2 regions of the Streptomyces sp. NPDC001970 genome follow, and region 1 is predicted to be linked to the other one. Evidence: riboswitches for the same ligand, from Rfam matches in the RefSeq annotation. Region 1 holds a riboswitch; the other holds the start of a gene.
What was found. Region 1 has a riboswitch for cobalamin ahead of cobN (cobaltochelatase subunit CobN). Riboswitches for the same ligand answer to the same signal wherever they lie in the genome.
Positions count from the first base shown of each region.

Region 2: linked by a shared signal. The riboswitch ahead of ACWCP0_RS06170 (cobalamin biosynthesis protein) and the one ahead of cobN (cobaltochelatase subunit CobN) in region 1 are both predicted to bind cobalamin.

Region 1 is NZ_JBSFDW010000006.1:50,370-57,652, reverse strand. It holds gene ACWCP0_RS09885 (methyltransferase) at 1-85, opposite strand, end outside; gene ACWCP0_RS09880 (DM13 domain-containing protein) at 98-664, opposite strand; gene cobN (cobaltochelatase subunit CobN) at 767-4,405, opposite strand; cobalamin riboswitch at 4,440-4,583, opposite strand; gene ACWCP0_RS09870 (cobalamin biosynthesis protein CobG) at 4,657-6,018, shown strand; gene ACWCP0_RS09865 (precorrin-8X methylmutase) at 6,015-6,656, shown strand; gene ACWCP0_RS09860 (precorrin-2 C(20)-methyltransferase) at 6,665-7,283, shown strand, end outside.
Region 2 is NZ_JBSFDW010000003.1:349,263-356,545, forward strand. It holds gene ACWCP0_RS06165 (cobyric acid synthase) at 177-1,709, opposite strand; gene ACWCP0_RS06170 (cobalamin biosynthesis protein) at 1,706-2,665, opposite strand; cobalamin riboswitch at 2,697-2,836, opposite strand; gene ACWCP0_RS06175 (hypothetical protein) at 2,973-3,203, opposite strand; gene ACWCP0_RS06180 (anion permease) at 3,220-4,455, opposite strand; gene ACWCP0_RS06185 (class II aldolase/adducin family protein) at 4,721-5,455, shown strand; gene ACWCP0_RS06190 (alpha/beta hydrolase) at 5,640-6,767, shown strand; gene ACWCP0_RS06195 (hypothetical protein) at 6,902-7,283, shown strand, end outside.

The DNA of each region.
Region 1 (7,283 bases):
CGTCCCAGGCGCGGAGCTGGTCACGGGGGTCCTCGGGAAAGCGCGTGAGGCCGAGGTCGCCCCATGACGTCGTGAAGGTGTTCATCGTCCTTTCAGGCTACGCGGCCGCCTTCGTGAGCTCCGCCGCGCCGAAGGAGACGTCGAAGCGGTCGCACCAGATGGCGACGCTGGAGTACGTGCCCAGATCGACGTCGGCGGGCAGCGCGTAGTTCTGGTCGCCCTTGTTGCCCTTGAGCTTCCCGAGGCTGACGTACGCGCCGTCGTCGAAGACGCGCCAGCCGGCCACGCCCTCCTTCACCGGTGCGTCGGTGAGCCAGACCCGCAGGTCGGGGCCGTTGCTCGTGTCGAGGCCCTCCAGCCGGAGCGTGCGCGAGCCGTCCGGGAGCTCGACGATCCTGACCGTGCCCTTCGTGGCGTGCTCATGACTGATGAACGAGCCCGAGGCGAGGGTCACGGGGGTCGCGGGCGAGGAGGGCGCGGAAGCGGACGCGTCCGGGGTGGCGGAGGCGGCCGGGGGCACCGCGGCCGGAAGCTCCTCGCGCACGGTCCGGTCGACGAACAGCTGCCACGGCTGGAACCAGTACAGACCGAAGCCGAGCGCCACCGCCACCACCGCCAGGATGATGGCGACGACCGGCTTCCTCAACACTGCTGCTGCCTTCATGCCCCTATTGAAGCGGGGACCGCGCCCCCGGCGGGCCTTTTGGCCGGTGACGGAATTCTTACGGCGGGACGGTGCGGCAGGGGCGCGCTCACCGGAAGCCACCTAGTCGTCGCCCTCCAAGTCGCCCTCGGTCTCCAGGAACACCTGCCGAAGCGCCTCCAGCACCGCCGGGTCGGGCTTGGCCCACATACCGCGGGACTCGGCTTCCAGGAGGCGTTCGGCGATGCCGTGGAGGGCCCAGGGGTTGGCCTGCTGCAGGAACTCGCGGTTCTCGGGGTCCAGGACGTACGCCTGGGTGAGCTTGTCGTACATCCAGTCGGCGACGACGCCGGTGGTGGCGTCGTAGCCGAACAAGTAGTCCACGGTAGCGGCGAGTTCGAAGGCGCCCTTGTAGCCGTGGCGGCGCATCGCCTCGATCCACTTGGGGTTGACGACCCGCGCGCGGAAGACGCGGGACGTCTCCTCGACCAGCGTCCGCGTACGGACCGTCTCGGGTCGGGTGGAGTCGCCGATGTACGCCTCGGGCGCGGTGCCGCGCAGGGCGCGGACGGTGGCGACCATGCCGCCGTGGTACTGGAAGTAGTCGTCGGAGTCGGCGATGTCGTGCTCGCGCGTGTCCGTGTTCTTCGCGGCGACCGCGATCCGCTTGTACGCCGTCTCCATCTCCTCGCGCGCCGGGCGTCCTTCGAGCCCGCGGCCGTACGCGTAGCCGCCCCACACCGTGTAGACCTCGGCGAGGTCCGCGTCGGTGCGCCAGTCGCGGGAGTCGATCAGCTGCAGCAGGCCGGCGCCGTACGTGCCCGGGCGGGAGCCGAAGATACGGGTCGTGGCGCGGCGTTCGTCGCCGTGCTCGGCGAGGTCCGCCTGGGCATGGGCCCGTACGTGGTTGACGTCGGCGGGCTCGTCGAGCGCGGCGGCGAGCCGTACCGCGTCGTCGAGCAGTCCGATGACGTGCGGGAACGCGTCCCGGAAGAATCCGGAGATGCGGAGCGTGACATCGATGCGCGGGCGGCCCAGCTCCTCGGCCGGGACGGGCTCCAGGCCGGTGACGCGGCGCGACGCGTCGTCCCAGACGGGCCGGACCCCGAGCAGGGCGAGGGCCTCGGCGACGTCGTCGCCCGCCGTACGCATCGCGCTCGTCCCCCACAGGGAGAGGCCGACGGAGGTCGGCCAGTCGCCGTTGTCGGTGCGGTAGCGCGTGAGCAGCGAATCGGCGAGGGCCTGGCCGGTCTCCCAGGCGAGGCGGGAGGGGACGGCCTTGGGGTCGACGGAGTAGAAGTTGCGGCCGGTCGGCAGGACGTTGACCAGTCCGCGCAACGGCGAGCCGGACGGACCGGCCGGGACGAAGCCGCCGTTCAGCGCGTGGACGCTGTTGTCGAGTTCGTCGGTCGTGGCGGACAGGCGCGGGACGACCTGCTGGGCGGCGAACTGCAGGATCTCGGCCACCTGCGGGCCGTGGCCCGCTGCCACGGCCGGCACCGCGGCCGGGTTCCAGTCCGCCGCCTCCATCGCCTCGACCAGCGCACGGGCCGTGGCCTCCGCCTCGTCGGCGGTCGTACGGGTCGCGGCGGACTCGTCGAGGCCGAGGGCTTCGCGCAGTCCGGGCAGGGTGGTCGTGCCGCCCCAGATCTGCCGCGCACGGAGGATCGACAGGACGAGATTGACCCGCTCGGGGCCGGTGGGCGCGCCGCCGAGGACGTGCAGTCCGTCGCGGATCTGGGCGTCCTTGACCTCGCACAGCCAGCCGTCGACGTGGAGCAGGAAGTCGTCGAAGCCGTCGTCGTCGGGGCGGTCGTCCAGGCCGAGGTCGTGGTCGAGCCTGGCGGCCTGGATCAGCGTCCAGATCTGGGCGCGGACGGCGGGCAGCTTCGCCGGGTCCATGGAGGAGATCTGCGCGTACTCGTCGAGCAGCTGCTCCAGGCGTGCGATGTCGCCGTACGAGTCGGCGCGGGCCATCGGCGGCACGAGATGGTCGATGAGCGTGGCGTGCGCCCGGCGCTTGGCCTGGGTGCCCTCGCCCGGGTCGTTGACCAGGAACGGGTAGACGAGCGGCAGGTCGCCGAGCGCCGCGTCGGGCGCGCAGGCGGCGGACAGGCCGGCGTTCTTGCCGGGCAGCCACTCCAGGTTCCCGTGCTTGCCGAGGTGGATCATCGCGTCGGCGCCGAAGCCGCCGTCGTCCTCCGCGGCCGCGATCCAGCGGTAGGCGGCGAGGTAGTGGTGCGAGGGCGGCAGATCGGGGTCGTGGTAGATCGCGATCGGGTTCTCACCGAAGCCGCGCGGGGGCTGGATGAGGATCAGCAGGTTGCCGCGCCGCAGGGCGGCCAGCACGATGTCGCCCTCCGGGTTGCGGGAGCGGTCCAGGAACATCTCGCCCGGCGCCGGGCCCCAGTGCTGCTCCACGTGCTCGCGCAGCTCCTGCGGGAGCGTGGCGTACCAGCGCCTGTAGTCGGCCGCCGGGATACGGACCGGGTTGCGGGCGAGCTGCTCGTCGGTGAGCCAGTCCCGGTCGTGGCCGCCCGCCTCGATGAGCGCGTGAATCAGTTCGTCGCCGGAGCGGCCGGGGGCACCTCCCGTGCCGGAGGCCACGGGGGAGAGGCCGGGGATCTCCTCCGTACCGAAGTCGTAGCCCTCGTCGCGGAGTCGGCGCAGCAGAGCGACGGCGGACGCGGGGGTGTCGAGGCCGACGGCGTTGCCGATGCGGGAGTGCTTCGTCGGGTACGCGGACAGGACGAGCGCGAGGCGCTTGCCGGCGTTCGGGATGTGGCGCAGCCGCGCGTGCCGTACGGCGATCCCGGCGACGCGGGCCGCGCGCTCGGCGTCGGCGACGTACGCGGGCAGGCCGTCCTCGTCGATCTCCTTGAAGGAGAACGGGACGGTGATGAGGCGGCCGTCGAACTCGGGGACCGCGACCTGGCTCGCGGCGTCCAGCGGGGACAGCCCCTCGTCGCTCTCCTCCCATGTGCTGCGCGACCCGGTCAGGCACAGCGCCTGCAGGACGGGCACGTCGAGCGCGGCGAGCGCACCCGCGTCCCAGGACTCGTCGTCGCCGCCGGCCTGTGCCTCTGCGGGCCTGGTGCCGCCCGCGGCGAGGACGGTGGTGACGACGGCGTCGGCGCCTCGGAGCCGGTCGAGCAGCTCGGGCTCGGGGGCGCGGAGCGATGCGACGTAGAGGGGAAGGGCCTGACCACCCGCGTCCTCGACGGCGTCGCAGAGGGCGCCGACGAAGGCGGTGTTGCCGCTCATGTGGTGGGCGCGGTAGTAGAGGACCGCGACCGTGGGGCCGGTCGTGCTGCGCGGGGTGCGGTCGAGGGGGCCCCAGGTGGGGGCGGGCGCCGGCGGCTCGAAGCCGTGGCCGGTGAGCAGGACCGTGTCGGACAGGAACCGGGCGAGCTGCTCCAGGTTGGCCGGCCCGCCGTGCGCGAGGTAGGCGTGCGCCTCGGCCGCGATGCCGATGGGGACGGTGGACGCCTCCATCAGCTGTGCGTCGGGGGCCTGTTCGCCGGTGAGGACCACCACGGGCCGCGCCTGCGCGAGCAGTGCGTCGATCCCCTCCTGCCAGGCACGGATGCCACCGAGGAGGCGTACGACGACGAGGTCCGTGCCGTCGAGCAGCGCGGGCAGCTCCTCCAGCGCGAGGCGGGAGGGGTTGGCGAAGCGGTGGTCGACCGGGCCTGTGGCCGCGCGGGCGCTGAGCAGGTCGGTGTCGGAGGTCGACAGCAGCAGGATCGTCGCGTGCGTCATCGCGTGCGCAGGCCTTCCTCGGGGTGTCCGCGCCCCGGGTGGTCGTAGGACGGCGGGAGTTCCTGACTCACCTGGCCGCGTGACGAGGCCCGGTTCACAGTGGCGGGACCGCGCCGGAATCTCACCGGGCTTCCTCCCTAGGGTCCTGGGACCCTGTGCCGTCTGCATAGTAGAGGCTGCTCGCTGCCACCGGGGCGGTCACCTCGGAGGAGCCCGAAGGACGCGGGCAGGGACGTGGGGAGGACGTGGGTATGCTCGCCGCCATGCCGCCGACACCACCAACACCCCCGGACCGGGGCGAAACCCGCATACGGGACCGGGGAGATGCCTGCCCGGGAGCACTGCGGCTGCATGCGGCGGACGACGGCGGGCTGGCCCGACTCCGGCTTCCCGCAGGTCTTCTGACGTCTCGTCAGGTCGAGGTTCTGGCCGCGTCCGCCGAGGCGTTGGGAGACGGTGCGCTGAGCATCACCTCGCGCGGGAACGTGGAGCTGCGCGGCCTCGGCGAGGGCTGCGGGGCAGAACTCGCGGCGCTGCTCCGCAAAGCCGGGCTGCTTCCCTCCGAGACCCATGAGCGGGTACGGAACCTGGTGGCATCGCCGCTCGCCGGACTCGACGGACTCGGCTGTGCCGATGTGCAGTTGTGGGCACGACGACTGGACGAACTGCTGTGCGCGAGCGACTGGGCGGCCGGGCTTTCGGGGCGTTTCCTGTTCGCGCTGGACGACGGGCGCGGGGATGTGGCGGGGCTCGGTGCGGATGTGACCTTGCTCGCAGAGCCGGGAGGTGTGGCGGTCCTGCGCGTCGGGCCGCAGGCCTTCCGCGTCCGCACCGCTGACGCGCCGCGTGCCGCCCTCGCCGCGGCCGAAGCGTTCCTCGCCGCGGCGGCCGCGGCGGGCACGGGGGCGTGGCGGGTGCGGGAGCTGCCCGTGGGGCAGGCCGTGCCGGTGGGGGCGTATCTGGAGGCGGCGGGTGTCGCGGCGGAGCTCTTCCCGTTCGGAGCCCGTCCGGCGGTCGAGGACGGACATCCGGGCCCGCAGCCGGTTCCCGGTCCTGTCCCGGGGTCCGGGGCGGAGCCCCCGTCCGGGAAGGGGCGGGGTGGGGAGGACACCGCCGGAGGCCGGCCGGCCGCGGGCCCCCTCCCCGGGGTCGTCCAAGGGGCCGAAAGCTGGGCCCTGTCGGTCGGAGCGCCGCTCGGACGGCTCACCGTCCGCCAGGTGCGGGCGCTGCTGCCCGCGCCCGGGGGCGAGGTGCGGCTCACTCCGTGGCGCGGGGTGGTCGTGCCCGGCTTCGCGGATCGCGACGCGGCCGATGCACGGCTTGCCGCACTCGCGCGGGCGGGGTTCATCACCGCACCTCACTCCGCCTGGTACGGCGCCTGCACCGGCCGGCCCGGGTGCGCCAAGTCCCTGTCCGACGTACGGGCGGACGCGGCGCCGGGCGGCGGCCTGCCCGTGTACTGGTCGGGCTGCGAACGGCGCTGCGGGCGTCCCCACGGGGCGTACGTGGACGTGGTCGCGACGGGCGGCGACCGCTACGAGGTGAACGGCGTGCCCGTCACCCGAACTGCACTGGCCGACGCCGTGACGGCGGCGTCACGTACGAGGAAATGAGCGAGAGCACCGTGTTCGACTACGAGAAGGACGGCGCGGAGATCTACCGCCAGTCCTTTGCCACCATCCGCGCCGAGGCCGACCTCTCCGCGCTCCCCGCCGACGTCAGCCAGGTCGCGGTGCGGATGATCCACGCCTGCGGCATGGTCGACCTCGTCCGCGATCTCGCGTACTCGCACGCCGTGGTGGCCCGCGCCCGCGAGGCCCTGCGCGCCGGCGCACCCATCCTGTGCGACGCCCGGATGGTCGCCAGCGGCGTCACCCGCAAGCGGCTGCCCGCCGACAACGAGGTGATCTGCACGCTCTCCGACCCGTCCGTGCCGGCACTCGCCGCCGAGCTCGGAACGACCCGGAGCGCCGCTGCCCTCGAACTGTGGCGCGACCGCCTCGAAGGCTCGGTCGTCGCCGTGGGCAACGCGCCCACCGCACTCTTCCGGCTCCTGGAGATGATCGAGGAGGGCGCACCCCGTCCGGCGGCCGTCATCGGCGTCCCGGTCGGCTTCATAGGCGCCGCCGAGTCCAAGGACGCGCTCGCCGGGCACAGCAGCGGCATCGAGCACCTGGTGGTACGCGGGCGGCGCGGCGGAAGCGCCATGGCCGCGGCGGCGATCAACGCGATGGCGAGTGAGGCGGAATGAGCAGCGGGATGACGACCGGGAAGCTGTACGGAGTCGGGCTCGGTCCCGGCGACCCGTCCCTGATGACCCTGCGGGCGGCCGAAGTCGTCGCGGAGGCGGACGTCGTCGCGTATCACAGTGCCCGGCACGGCCGTTCCATCGCCCGCTCGATCGTCGCGAGGCATCTGCGCCCCGACCACATCGAGGAGCGCCTGATGTACCCGGTCACGGTCGAGACCACCGACCACCCCGGCGGCTACCGCGGCGCGCTCGACGACTTCTACGAGGAGGCGGCGGAGCGCCTCGCGGCCCATCTCGACGCGGGGCGGACCGTCGCCGTGCTCGCGGAGGGCGACCCGCTCTTCTACGGCTCGTACCAGCACATGCACAAGCGGCTGGCCCACCGCTATCCGACCGAGGTGATCCCCGGGGTCACGTCGGTGAGCGCGGCCGCGGCACGGCTCGGGAAGCCGTTGTGCGAGGCGGAGGAAGTCCTGACGATCATCCCCGGCACGCTGCCGGAGGAGGAGCTGACGGCCCGTCTGGCCTCGACCGACTCGGCCGTCGTGATGAAGCTGGGGCGTACGTTCCCTGCGGTGCGGCGGGCGCTGGAGCGCGCGGGGCGGCTGGACGACGCGCGGTACGTGG
Region 2 (7,283 bases), on a different contig from region 1:
CTCCCGAGGGCGATTGCCTTGCGCGTACACGGGGCCTCCGTCGCCGCGACCCCGCTCATCGAGGCCCGGACGGGCTCCTTCGGATCCGGTCAGGCGGAAGGGGCGGGGCGGGGAGAGAAGCCCGTCGCAGGCGTCCGGGAACGCCACGCGCACCCGCGTCGCGCCCGTCCCCCGCCTCACGGCGCGCCCGGCGCGATGAAGGGGAGGCCCGAGGGCGCACCGCCCTCGATCAGGCGCAGGAGCGCGTCCGTGTCCGCGTGTGCCGCGATCAGGTCGCCCAGCCGGTCCAGTTGCTCCTCGCGCAGCGCCCCGAAGCTCGTGTCCGGCGCCGGGACGAAGCGTCGTCCCGCCGCCGCCGCGACGACCCGCAGGAACGCCCGCCGGAAGCCGTCGCTCTCCAGCGACCCGTGCCAGTGCGTCCCCCACACCGCTCCGACCCTGCACCCGTCCAAGCTGTGTCCATTGTCATCAGAGATGAACGCTTCACCGTCCAGCACTTCGGCCACGCCGTGGTGGATCTCGTACCCCTCGACCCGTTCGCCCAGCGCCTGACCGACCGGCCGGGCGAGGGTCTTCTCGCGGGCGAACCGCACCCGCACCGGCAGCAGTCCGAGCCCCGCCACGGAGCCGGCACGCGACTCGACCTCGTCGTCGATGTGTTCCCCGAGCAGCTGGAAGCCGCCGCAGATGCCGAGCACGGGGCGGCCGTCCACCGCACGGCGCACCAGCGCGTCGGCGAGGCCCCGCTCGCGCAGCCACTCCAGCGCGCGGACGGTACCGCGCGTGCCGGGCACGACCACCAGGTCGGCGTCCACCAACTCCTCGGCGCGGTCCACGAAGCGCACGACCACGCCGGGTTCGGCCGCCAGCGCGTCCACATCGGTGAAGTTGGACATCAGAGGCACCGCGCACACCGCGACCCGCAGCACGTCCTCCCCGGCCGGCGGGGCGACCACGGACTCCCTGACCGCGCCCCGCAGGGACACGCGCAGGCCGTCCTCCTCGTCGATGCCGAGGCCGTGCGCGTACGGCAGGACGCCGTACGTCCGCCGGCCGGTCAACCCGTGCAGCATGTCCAACCCCGGTTCCAGCAGCGTCACATCGCCCCGGAACTTGTTGACGAGGTAGCCCGCGATCAGCTCCTGGTCCTCCCGGGCGAGCAGCGCCGTCGTACCGAAGAACTGCGCGAAGACCCCGCCCCGGTCGATGTCCCCGACCACCAGCACCGGGAAACGCGCGGCCCGTGCGATGCCCATGTTGACGATGTCGGTGCGGCGCAGGTTGATCTCGGCGGGGCTGCCCGCGCCCTCGCAGATGACGGCGTCGTACGTGCTCCGCAACTTCTCCAGGCACTCCATGACCGGTTCGAAGAGTGCCTGCTGCCTGCCCCCGTGGTAGCCGCGCGCGCTCAGTTCGCCCACCGGCTTGCCCATCAGGACGACCTGGCTGGAGCGGTCGCTGCCCGGTTTCAGCAGCACCGGGTTCATGAGCGCCGACGGCTCCACGCGCGCCGCCTGCGCCTGCATGGCCTGCGCCCGGCCGATCTCCGCACCTTCCCGGGTCACAAAGGAGTTGAGGGACATGTTCTGTCCCTTGAAAGGCGCGACCTTCACGCCCTGGCGCACCAGCCACCGGCAGATCCCGGCCGTGACGACGCTCTTGCCGGCGTCCGACGTGGTTCCGGCGACCAGCAGTCCGCCCCCGCTCATGCGGGCCTCCCCTTCATCCCCTTCAGGGCCCCGGCGGCCGCCCGCGCGCCCGCGCACGCCACGAGTGCCAGCACCCCCACGCGCCTCGACAGCCGTACCGCACGCTCGATGTCCGCGACCTCGACGGCCCGGCCGCCGCTGTTGAGCACGGGGCGGTGCTCGACTCGTCCGGCGTACGAGAGCGTCCCGCCGAGCCGTACGCCGAGAGCCCCCGCGAACGACGCCTCCACCGGGCCCGCGTTGGGGCTCGGGTGCTTCGCGGCGTCCGCGCGCCAGGCCCGTACGGCACCGCGGGGGTTGCCGCCGGCGAGCACCGCGAGTGCGGCGGTGAGGCGGGCGCCCGGCCAGCCGGCGGCGTCGTCGAGCCGCGCCGAGGCCCAGCCGTACCGGCGGTGGCGGGGCGACTTGTGACCCACCATCGCGTCCAGCGTGTTCACGGCACGGAAGCCCACCAGCCCGGGAACTCCGCCGAGCGCACCCCACACGAGTGCGCCGACGACGGCGTCGGAGGTGTTCTCGGCGACGGACTCGACGACCGCGCGGGCGATCCCGGGGCCGTCCAGCGCCTGCGGGTCGCGCCCGCACAGATGCGGCAGCCGCTCCCGGGCGACCTCGATGTCACCGGCCGCCAGTGCCCCGCCGATCGCCCGGGCCTCCCGCCCCAGCGACGTACCGCCGACGACGGCCCAGGTGGCCGCGGCGGTCAGCGCGATGGACGCCGTACGGGAACGGCGTACGGAAGCAGCGGCCAGCGCACCCGCTGCGATCGCGCCCCCGGCGCACACGACGGTGTGCACGGCGCCCCACCCGCGGTGGTCGCGCCACAGCACCCGTTCGACGGCAGCGGCGGCCCGGCCGAACGCGGCGACCGGATGTCCTCGGCGCGGATCGCCGAAGAGCAGGTCGCCGGCGAGTCCGGCAGCTGCACCGCATGCAAAGGTCCGCTCTGCACGCATGTTCGTCCTCACTCAGGGTCCGCGCCCTGGCTCGACGTGACCGGCGGTGAGAGTTCCTGGCTCCGGGAGTGGAGTGCACCCGTGACAGTGGCGGGACCGCGCCGGATTCGCACCGGCTTCCTCTTCTGCCGCCGTAAATGGCTCCGGAAGTCCACCACGGCCGCGAACACCCGTCAACTCGCCCCTGACCTGCGGCGGGACAGTGTGCGCAGTCCCACAGCGGAGTCCGGCTGCGAGTCCGACGTACGACAGGGGCCGGACGCACCCGAAGGTGTGTCCGGCCCCTGTGACGAGGATGCGCCGGCTGTCAGACGACGATCAGGTGGATCCCGTACGCCACGGCCGCAGCGCACAGCGCGAAGCAGGCGTAGGCGCCCGTGCGCGCGAGGGCCGCGGAACCGCCCGAACCACCCTGCGCGGAGGCGGCTTGCTGCTTGGCGAGGCCCACGATGCCCAGGGTGAACAGGCCCACCAGCGCGACGGTGACGACGAGGCTCACGCCGAAGACGGAGCCGAGAGCTGCCCAGTCGATCTTCATGCTGTTCGTTACTTCCTTACACCGTGGCGGCGGGTGCGGGTGCGGGTGCGGGGGCGGGCTCACCGGCGGCCGCGGGAGCGGCCGGCGCGGGGATGGTGACCTTGAGGCCGTCCAGCGAACCGGCCCCGGCGTCGGTGCCGTTCGCGCCGATCTCGTCGTCGGTGACATTGGTGTGGTCGACCGGCTTGCGGCGCGAGAGCGACCAGATCACACCCGAGCCCGCGATCAGCAGCAGCGCGACGGCGGCGATGCCCCAGGCGCCCTGGCTGGTCAGGAACTCGGCGGCGGCGCCCACGGCCGCGGCGGCCGGCAGTGTCAGACCCCAGGCGACGAACATCCGGGTGGCGGTGGACCAGCGGACCACGCCGCCCTTGCGGCCGAGGCCCGCGCCCATCACGGCGCCTGAGCAGGACTGGGTGGTGGAGAGCGAGAAGCCGAGGTGCGAGGAGGCCAGGATCACCGTCGCGGCGCTGGTCTGGGCGGCGAAGCCCTGCTGCGGCTGGAGGTCGGTCAGGCCCTTGCCCATGGTGCGGATGATGCGCCAGCCGCCCAGGTACGTACCGAGCGCGATCGCCAGACCGGCGGAGACGATGACCCACATCGGGGGGTTCGAGCCGGGGGCGAGGACGCCGCCGGTGACCAGGGCCAGGGTGATGACACCCATGGTCTTCTGCGCGTCGTTGGTGCCGTGGGCGAGGGAGACGAGTCCGGCCGAGGCGATCTGGCCGGCGCGGTAGCCCTTGGACGTGGCCTTGTCGTCGGCCTTGGCGCCGATCCTGTACGTCAGCTTCGTCGCGAAGAGCGCGGCGAGGCCCGCCACGACCGGCGCGGCGATGGCCGGGATCAGGACCTTGGTGACGATGGTCCCGCCGTTGACGGCGGAGAAACCGGCGGACATCACGGCGGCGCCGATGAGACCGCCGAAGAGTGCGTGCGAGGAGCTGGACGGCAGGCCCAGCAGCCAGGTGAAGAGGTTCCACAGAATGGCGCCGACGAGCGCCGCGAAGATCACTTCGGTGCGTATGCCTTCTTCGTTGATGATCCCGCCGGAGATCGTCTTGGCGACCTCGACGGACAGGAATGCGCCGACAAGATTCAGCACGGCGGACATGGCCACCGCCGTCTTGGGCTTGAGTGCGCCGGTCGAGATGGTCGTCGCCATCGCGTTGGCTGTGTCGTGGAAACCGTTCGTGAAATCGAACACGAGCGCGGTGACGATCACGATCCCGAGCAGAAGCGTGATGTTTTCCATTTACCCAGGCTTCTTTTGGATGTCAGTGGCTCGCCGACCGTAGGCAACCTGGATGAACGGAAGGTGAACTGAGGCGGGCGGCGTGGTGTCCCAAGGTGGATGCACCCACTCCGCCTGCGAAGGGAAGAGTGGCGGAAACCGGGCTAATGCGGGGTTTCGCGGGCGGGCAGCCGGGTCGTCGATCCGCCGAGGAGATCCTGCTCACTCCCGGCCGCTCGGAAGGCTTCGGCCGCTGTTGCGTCGCATGCCCTGAAAGGATCACCGCATGACCAGGCAGCAGGGACAGGCACCGGGGCGGGACCAGCCAAACGAGCAGCGGCACGAGCAGCGGCAGGACCAGCGGGAGGACGTGGTCGGCCGGGCCTGGGCGGACCTCGTGGCCACCGCCCGCAGAACCGCGGTGGACGGACTCGTCGTCGGGACCTCGGGCAATGTCTCCGTACGGGTCTCCACGGACGACGGCGAGCTGGTCCTGGTCACCCCGAGCGGAGTGCCCTACGACCGGCTCGGCGCGCAGGCCCCCGTCGCCGTCGGCCTCGACGGGCGGCAGCTGCTCGGCGCGCTCACCCCCACCAGCGAGCTGCCGCTGCATCTGGAGATCTACCACGCCACGGACGCGACGGCCGTCGTGCACACCCATGCCGTGCACGCCACCGCCGTCTCCACCCTGGTCACCGAGCTGCCGTTGATCCACTACATGGCCGCGGCCCTCGGCGGCCCCGTCCGTGTCGCCCCGTACGCCCTCTACGGGACGGACGAGCTGGCCGCGAACATGCTCCGGGCCCTCGCGGACCGCACGGGCTGTCTCCTCCAGAACCACGGAACCGTCACGTACGGAGCCTCGCTCGACCAGGCATACGACCGGACGGCCCAGCTGGAGTGGATGTGCCGGGTCTGGCTCACCGCGAGCTCCGTCCCCGGCCGGGAGCCGTCCCTGCTCTCGCCCGCCCAGCTCGACGAGGTGCGCGACAAGCTCCGGACCTACGGCCAGTCCCGCTGACAGCGCCGCGTACGCCGCTCCCTCCGGACGCCTGGCCGCACTGCGCCTCTGGCCGCGCCGCGCCTCTGACCGCGCTGTGCACACCACTCCGGCCGGGCGCGTGGATCACGCCGATCGCACGGCGGCGTCACCCGCCGTGCCCTGTCCACTGGCAGCACTGCGGTGACGCGCCGACACTGGAGCAGTGCGCCCGGTTACAGCGACGGCAGCGGCCGTCACCACTCTCATAGGTCTCGGTGCGGCCACCTTCGCGGCCGGCCGTTACGCCAGCGACGCCGCGCTCAAGGTGCCGCCCGGACGGCCCTTCCCAGGCGAGCCCCGGCTCACCGTCCACGCCACGGGGCCGGGCCGTATCACCCTCACCCGCAGCCTCGTCTCCCTTCGGCCCGGTACGTACGGACTCACCGGCACCGATGTGCACGCGATCGTCGGCCCCGTCCTCGAGGACGTACCGCACGCCGCGGACACCGTCGTGCGCCGGCTGGAGAGCGTCGGGCACGGCAGCCTCGACATCGGCACCAAGGTGCGGCTCACCCCGCAGGTGCACAGCGGCACCCCGAGCAGCGCCCTCGGCATCGACCACGAGGACGTGGACATCCCCGGTGAACTGGGCTCGCTGCCCGCCTGGTTCGTCCGCGGCCCCCGCAGCACGTGGATCATCGCCGTGCACGGTCTGGGTGCCACGCGGCAGCACGCCCTGAACCTCATGCCCTTCCTCGTCGGCCGGCAGCTGCCCGTGCTGGCCGTCGCCTACCGCGGGGACCCCGGCGCGCCCGGCTCCCCGGACGGCCTCGGCCACCTCGGCGACTCCGAGTGGCGCGACCTCGACGCCGCCGTCCGGTACGCCGTGCGCAGCGGCGCCGAGCGCGTGATCGTGCACGGCTGGTCCACCGGCGCCGCAATGGCTTTGCACGCCGCCGCCAATTCCTCCTACCGCGACCGTATCGCCGGGCTCGTCCTCGACTCCCCGGTGCTCGACTGGCAGGCCACCCTGCGCGCTCTCGCCACCGCCCGGCGCACCCCGTCCTTCCTGCTGCCGCTCGCCGTGCGCGCGGCCCAGGGCCGCACCGGGCTGCACGGCGACCGGCTGCGGGAGGCCGCCGACCCGGACGCCCTGCGCGTCCCCACGCTGATCTTCCACGGCCCCGACGACAGGCTCGCGCCCTGGGGTCCTTCCCGGGAGCTCGCTGCCCGCCGCCCGGACCTGGTCAGCCTCCAGACCGTGCCCGACGCTCCGCACGGCGCCATGTGGAACGTGGACCCGGCCCGCTACGAGGAGGCCCTCCGCCGCTTCCTCACCCCCCTTGTCTAGCAACCATTCCCGCAGCCCCGCGGCACCTTCCGAGCAGCGGCGGAGCGACTCCGGAGCCGCCCCGCGGCAAGCCCGTTCCGCGAGATCACGGATTCCGTTTGGGCTTTCGGGCCGTCAACGGGAAGACTGCTCCCGTGACGTCCCGTAACCTGCGCGACTCCAGACTCCGTCTTGTCCGCCCTCGTCCCACCGTCACGGCCCGCCGCGCCGTGTCGAACCGGCGTACGCGCCCCGCTCCGCGCCCGCCCGAGGGCACCCCGCCCGCCGCGGAACTGGCCCGCCAGGCGCGCGAGGTCCTCGCCGACGCGGTCCGTGTCGCCCGCTGGGCCGCGGCCGTGCGCGACGCGGCCGTCGGCCCGGCCGCGCTGGAACGTGCCGCGGACGCGCTGGAGCTGACGCCGGACCAGGTGAGCGCGGGCTGGGACCGCGCCCGGCTCGCCGGACTCGTCGAGCTCCACGGCGCCACCGCACGCCCCGGCTGGCGGCTGAACGCCTGGGACCGCGACGACACCGCCG